One region of the Bradyrhizobium sp. AUGA SZCCT0169 genome, then DNA from elsewhere that is predicted to be linked to it. Evidence: riboswitches for the same ligand, from Rfam matches in the RefSeq annotation. Region 1 holds a riboswitch; the other holds the start of a gene.

Evidence for each region. Region 1 has a riboswitch for S-adenosylmethionine ahead of JQ609_RS11865 (homoserine O-acetyltransferase). Riboswitches for the same ligand answer to the same signal wherever they lie in the genome.
Region 2: it holds a riboswitch for S-adenosylmethionine, as region 1 does, so the genes downstream of both, JQ609_RS28740 (O-succinylhomoserine sulfhydrylase) here and JQ609_RS11865 (homoserine O-acetyltransferase) in region 1, are expected to answer to the same signal.

Annotation. Positions count from the first base shown of each region.
Region 1 is NZ_JAFCMC010000008.1:5,584-8,988, reverse strand. Features, by position in the region: gene hisC (histidinol-phosphate transaminase) at 1-392, opposite strand, end outside; gene JQ609_RS11870 (chorismate mutase) at 423-1,271, opposite strand; SAM riboswitch at 1,435-1,514, shown strand; gene JQ609_RS11865 (homoserine O-acetyltransferase) at 1,602-2,804, shown strand; gene metW (methionine biosynthesis protein MetW) at 2,806-3,405, shown strand, end outside.
Region 2 is NZ_JAFCMC010000036.1:64,847-68,251, forward strand. Features, by position in the region: gene JQ609_RS28730 (sorbosone dehydrogenase family protein) at 1-68, shown strand, start outside; gene JQ609_RS28735 (2'-deoxycytidine 5'-triphosphate deaminase) at 169-1,275, opposite strand; SAM riboswitch at 1,397-1,476, shown strand; gene JQ609_RS28740 (O-succinylhomoserine sulfhydrylase) at 1,549-2,742, shown strand; gene JQ609_RS28745 (SGNH/GDSL hydrolase family protein) at 2,912-3,405, opposite strand, start outside.

The DNA.
Region 1 (3,405 bases):
GCCACGACATTTTTGGCGCCGTTCGCCATGGTCGCGATCGGGTACACCAGGAAGCCGTGGCTGGTCGAGATCGCCTCGTCGCCCTGCTTGAGATAGGTGTGCGCCAGCAAATTGAGGATTTCGTCCGAACCGGCGCCGCAGATGATGCGGTTCGGATCGAGCCCGAAGACGCGGCCGATCGCCTCGCGCAGCACGCGCGACGTGCCTTCCGGATAGTCCTCCAGATGCCCAGCCGCTTCCCTGTAGACCGCCATCGCCTTCGGCGACGGGCCGAACGGCGTCTCGTTGGCGGACAGCTTGAACACCTTGCGGCCGGGCTCGGCCACCGGGCTCTTGCCGGGGGTGTAGGGCGCAATATCGAGAATGCCGGGGTTCGGCACGGGGCGGGACATCTTCTGGCTCCGGATCGTAGGGCGTCTATTTTAGGATTTGGCCGCCCCGTTCGGGGGCACCGTATAGCGTGTTGCGTGGCTGCCGACGAGGGCTGCGGAGCGCACCGACGCGCCGGTCTCGATCAGGGCGGTTTTGATCTTCTCAAGTCCGATGCCTGATATCGACACCAGCAGCGCGGCGCCGTCGAAGGCGGTATCGGGTACGGCGACGATGTCGGCAAGCGGCGCCAGCGCGCGCGCAATCTCGGCGTTCCAGCCGGAGACGCGCACGCTCCAGGTCTCGACTTCGGTCACCATGGCGTTGTCGGCGACGCGCGAGACGACGAACACCGGCAACGCCGCCGGATGGTCGGCGCGTTCGAGGAACGGCACCCGCGCGATGATCTTCGGCGCGCCGGCAGCCTCGAGTTCGATCCACCACGGCGTGCGGCTCGACGTCGCCGAGACCAGCGCCAGGTCGCCCTTCGATTTCGCCACCGCTTCAACCGCGGCCTGCGCGCTGAAATGCGCGACGTATGGCACCACGAAGCCGAAATGAAACCGCGCCGAATCCCGCATCGCGGATTCGCCTACCGAGACGTCCGCATGCACCGAGAACGGCGCCTGGACGTAGGTGAAGGTCGAGATGATGACGCGCCAGATGCTCTCGATGGTGTCGATCGGGAGGATGCCGCGGTGACGCTCCACCAGCCGCCGCATCATGTCGGCCTCGCGCGCCGGGCGGAACGCAGAGCCGACCTCCTGGGTCTCTTTCACCTGGATCAGCCGATCGATGATGTCGCCACGCGCCATCAGCAGGCGGTGAACCTGCTCGTCGATGCTGTCGATCTCCTGGCGCAGCACCGCGAGCGAGGGCGGGGCGGGGGGTGCTTTGGACATGTTCTAGCCTTTAGCGCCGGGGGGCGAAATCACCGGCAAATACAAGGACATTGATTAGGAAAGACAGCCGCCGAAAGCAAAGAGAAACATCGCCATTGGCGGGCTCGCGGGCGGGTTAACCTTGGGGCCTGCCTTGACGAAAAGCTCCCTTCGGACTAGCTTTAGCCCATTCCGTGGTCATTTGAGCCGGCCGGCTTGCAGCCACGTTAAACAACTCGCTAAACAGGCCGGGGACAGAAGTGATCCCGGTCGAACCTTTGTTCAGGCCGGGTTTTTTTATGGCCTGATTTCTGTCCGGGAGGACCTCAGCTTTCGAGGTCGGTGGCCGAGATGACAAACGTTCAGTCGATACCAAGCCCCTCGATCCACAATGAGGATCGGGCCCATGAGGCGGATCATCCGACCTCGCAGGTCGCGAAGTTCGGCGCTGACCAGCCGCTCAAGCTCGATTGCGGCGTCGACCTGGCGCCGTTCCAGATCGCCTACCAGACCTATGGCGAGCTGAATGCGGACCGCTCCAACGCCATCCTGGTTTGCCATGCGCTGACCGGCGATCAGCATGTCAACAATGCGCACCCGGTCACCGGCAAGCATGGCTGGTGGGACACCATGGTCGGCCCCGGCAAGCCGCTAGACACCAACCTCTACTTCATCATTTGCAGCAACGTGATCGGCGGCTGCATGGGCTCGACCGGCCCGGCCTCGACCAACCCGGCGTCAGGCAAATTGTGGGGCCTCGATTTCCCGATCATCACCCTTCCCGATATGGTGCGCGCGCAGACCATGCTGATCGATCGTCTCGGCATCGAGACGCTGTTCTGCGTGGTCGGCGGCTCGATGGGCGGCATGCAGGCGCTGCAATGGACCGCGGCGTATCCGGCGCGCGTGTTCTCGACACTGGCGATCGCATGTTCGACGCGCCACTCGGCGCAGAACATCGCATTCCATGAGCTTGGCCGGCAGGCCGTGATGGCCGATCCGGATTGGCGCGGCGGCCGCTATTTCGAACATGGCACGCATCCGCATCGCGGCCTCGGCGTCGCGCGGATGGCCGCGCATATCACCTATCTCTCCGACGCCGCCCTGCACCGCAAGTTCGGGCGGCGGATGCAGGACCGCGAGCTGCCGACGTTTTCGTTCGACGCGGATTTCCAGGTCGAAAGCTATCTGCGCTATCAAGGCTCGTCGTTCGTCGAGCGCTTCGACGCCAACTCCTATCTCTATCTGACGCGCGCGATGGATTATTTCGACATCGCCGCCGACCATGGCGGCGTGCTGGCCAAAGCGTTCAGCGGCATCCAGACCCGCTTCTGCGTGGTGTCGTTCACGTCGGACTGGCTGTTCCCGACCGCGGAATCGCGCGCGCTGGTGCATGCGCTCAACGCGTCGAGCGCGCGGGTGTCGTTCGCCGAAATCGAAACCGACCGCGGCCATGACGCCTTCCTGCTCGACGTGCCCGAATTCTTCGACATTTCCCGCGCTTTCCTGCGATCCGCAGGCACCGCGCGGGGCCTGAAAACGGCGGGTGGTTGATATGTCGCTGCAGCAACAGACGTTACCTTTCACCGGCGTGGAGCCGCATCGCACCGAAAACCTTCGCAGCGATCATTTGCTGGTCGCCGAGATGGTGCAGCGCGGCTCCAAAGTGCTCGACGTCGGCTGCGGCGATGGCGAACTGCTGCAGCTATTGGAAAGCCGCGGCATCGACGGGCGCGGCATCGAGCTGTCGCGCGAGGGCGTCAACCGCTGCGTCGCCAAGGGCCTTGCGGTGGTGCAGGGCGACGCCGACACCGACCTCGTCAATTATCCCGACGACGCCTTCGACTACGTGATCCTGTCGCAGACGCTGCAGGCGACCCGGCAACCGAAAGTGGTGCTGGAAAACCTGCTGCGGATCGGCCATCGCGCCATCGTCTCGTTCCCGAATTTCGGGTTCTGGCGGATGCGGCTGCAATTATTGGTCGGCGGCCACATGCCGCGCACCGAAAACCTGCCCGCGACCTGGTACGACACGCCGAACATCCATTTCTGCACCATCAAGGATTTCGTGCAGCTTTGCGACGAGATCAACGTCAAGATGGAGCGCGCGGTGGCGCTGGATCTCTACGGCCGCCCGCTGCGGCTGAATTTGCCG
Region 2 (3,405 bases), on a different contig from region 1:
TGGTGGCCGACGACGTCGGCAACACGGTATGGCGTGTGACGCCTGCGATGACGTCGGCGGCGAGGTAGGCACCAACCACCGTCATTGCGAGCGAAGCGAAGCAATCCATCTTTGCTCGGGAACGTGGATTGCTTCGTCGCTGCGCTCCTCGCAATGACGAGGTGAGAATCACACCCTGAAATGCTTGCTCAGTTTCAGGCCCTGGGCCTGATAGTTCGAGCCGATGCGCTGGCCGTACATGGCATGGGGCCGCGCCAGCATTTTTTCATAGACCAGGCGGCCGACGATCTGGCCGTGCTCGAGGATGAACGGCACTTCGCGTGAGCGCACTTCGAGCACCGCGCGCGAGCCCTGCCCGCCGGCGCCGGCATAGCCGAAGCCGGGATCGAAGAAGCCGGCATAATGGACGCGGAATTCGCCGACCAGAGGATCGAACGGCACCATCTCGGCGGCGTAATCCGGCGGGATCTGCACCGCCTCCTTGGAGGCGAGGATATAGAACTCGCCGGGATCGAGGATCAGGCTGCCGTCCGGGCGCGCCGCGATCGGCTCCCAGAATTCATCGACCGCATAGCCGCCGCGGCGGTCGACATCGACCACGCCGGTGTGGCGCTTGGCGCGGTAGCCGACAAAGCCGCCGGAATTCGCGCCGCTTAGATCGACGCTCAGCGCCACGCCATTGGCGAGATCGGCGTCGTCGATATCGACCAGCCGCTCGGCCTCATGCAGCGCGTCGAGCTCGTCCGCATTGAGGATGGCGTCGCCGGTGCGGAAGCGCACTTGGCTAAGCCGCGATCCCTCGCGCAGCAGCACCGGAAACGTCTTCGGGCTGATCTCGGCATAGAGCGGCCCGTGGTAGCCGGCGCCGATCATGTCGAAGCGGCGGGTACCGTCAGCGATCACGCGGGTGAAGACGTCGAGCCGCCCGGTCGAGCTTTTGGGGTTGGCGGCGGCGACGATCTCCGGCGGCAGCGCGAGGCTCTCCAGCAGCGGCACGATGTAGACGCAATTGGTTTCCAGCACCGCCCCGTCAGTGAGGTCGATCTCGTGCAGTTTCAGTTCGTCGATACGCTCGGCCACCGTCGCACCCGGCCCCGGCAGGAAGCTCGCGCGCACCCGGTAGGCGATATCGCCGAGCCGCAGATCGAGGCTCGCGGGCTGGATCTGGCTCTCGACAAAGGGATAGGCCGGCAGGATCAGGCCCGCATCCGCCATCGCCGCGATCATGCGGTCGGGCAGAATTCCGTTGGCGTCGGGCGGCAGCGTGAAAGGCACGGCGGTCCTCAAGGGAGCCCGGGAAGGATGACCCGAATGTCATCCAAACCTCATAAATATGGGCATTTAGGGGTTATCCGATGGCCGGCTTGACGAAAAGGGCGCGAGGGAATATCAGCATGACTTATCCCGTGGTGATTTGAGCCGGCCGGCTTGCAGCCACGTTAAATAAGTCGCTAAACAGGCCGGGGACACGTGTGATCCCGGCCTGTGGAAATTTTTCCAGGCCGGTTTTTTGTGACCATTTTCAATGGTGGTCGCGACGGAGGTCACATGCCTGAGGCTAAGTCTACCACCCGCTATCGTCCCGAAACCCGCATGGTCCATGGCGGCACGCTACGCTCGCAGTTCGGCGAGACGTCCGAGGCGCTGTTCCTCACCCAGGGCTACGTCTACGACAGCGCGGAGCAGTGCGAGGCCCGTTTCAAGGGCGAGGAGCCCGGCTTCATCTATTCGCGCTATTCCAATCCGACGATCGAGATGTTCGAGCGCCGCATGATCCAGCTCGAGGGCGCGGAAGCCGCGCGCTCGACCGCGACCGGCATGGCCGCGGTGGCGACCGCTATCCTCGCACCGCTCCGGGCCGGCGACCACGTGGTCGCTTCGAAAGCTCTGTTCGGCTCCTGCCTTTACGTGGTGCAGGATCTCTTGCCGCGCTACGGGATCGAGACGACGCTGGTCGACGGTCTCGATCTCGACCAGTGGCAGCGCGCGTTGCGCCCGAACACCAAGTCCTTCTTCCTGGAGAGCCCGACCAATCCGACGCTCGACGTGCTCGACATCCCGGCGATTGCCGAGATCGCGCACAGTGGCGGCGCACGATTGATCGTGGACAATGTGTTCGCCACGCCGATCTGGCAGAGCCCGCTTTCGCTTGGCGCCGACGTCGTTGTCTACTCCGCCACCAAGCATATCGACGGTCAGGGCCGCTGCCTCGGCGGCATCATCCTGGCCTCGGAAGCGTTCGTCGCCGAGCACCTCCATAACTTCATGCGCCATACCGGCCCGTCGATGTCGCCGTTCAACGCCTGGGTCCTGCTGAAGGGACTGGAGACGCTGGCGGTACGGGTGCGCGCGCAGACCGAGACCGCCGGCAAGGTGGCCGATGCGCTGGCGAAGCATCCGAAGATCTCGCGGCTGATCTATCCCGGGCGATCAGATCATCCGCAGGCCGAACTGGTGAAGCGGCAGATGCGCGCCGGCTCGACCCTGGTCGGCTTCGAGGTCAAGGGTGGCAAGCAGGCCGCGTTCCGCTGCCTCAACGCGTTGCAGATCTCGCGGATCTCGAACAATCTCGGCGACGCCAAGAGCCTCGTCACCCATCCGCCGACCACGACGCACCAGCGGCTGACGCCGGAGGCGCGCGCCGAGCTCGGCATCAGCGAAGGCTTCATTCGCTTCTCCGCCGGACTCGAGCATGCGGATGACCTGATCGAGGATTTTGCGCAGGCGCTGGAGAAGGCGTGAGCTGATTGCCACCAACACCATCGTCGTCCCGGCCTTGAGCCGGGACCCATAACCACAGGACGTTGTGAGTCAAGGAAGTGGTCGACCACCGTGTTTAATCAGCACGGCCGCGGCGTGGGTCCCGGCTCAAGGCCGGGACGACGGCGGTGTGTAACGGCAACAGCCGTAATCACATCGGCCGATAGGTCCGCACGTCGGACGGCACGTTGACGCCGAGCTTGATCTGGCCGACCGAGCGGATGATATCGTCGCCGAGCAGTTGCGCGAAGCAGGCGTAGCCCCAGTCGCTCATGTGTAGGCCGTCGGCGATGACGAAATTGTCCATCGGGATCGCCTGCTTCTCGTGCCAGTCGCGCATCACCTCGAAGCGCGGGAAGATGCCGACCTTGCGCAGTTCGGCGACCTTGCCCAGCAAATTGATCATCTTGCCCGCGCTCTCCGCGCGTTCGTTGACCCGCGGCGAATATTGCAGATCGATCAGCACCAGATCGGCGCCAGCCGCCTGAATGCGCGCGACACCGTCTTCCACGAGCTTGATGGTTTCGGCCGGATCGAGATTGCGCAGCACGGCGTTGGTGCCGACCTGCCAGATCACCAGGTCCGGATGCATGTCGATGACCGAGGTCTGCAGCCGCTTCATCATCTCAGGCGCGTCCTCGCCGC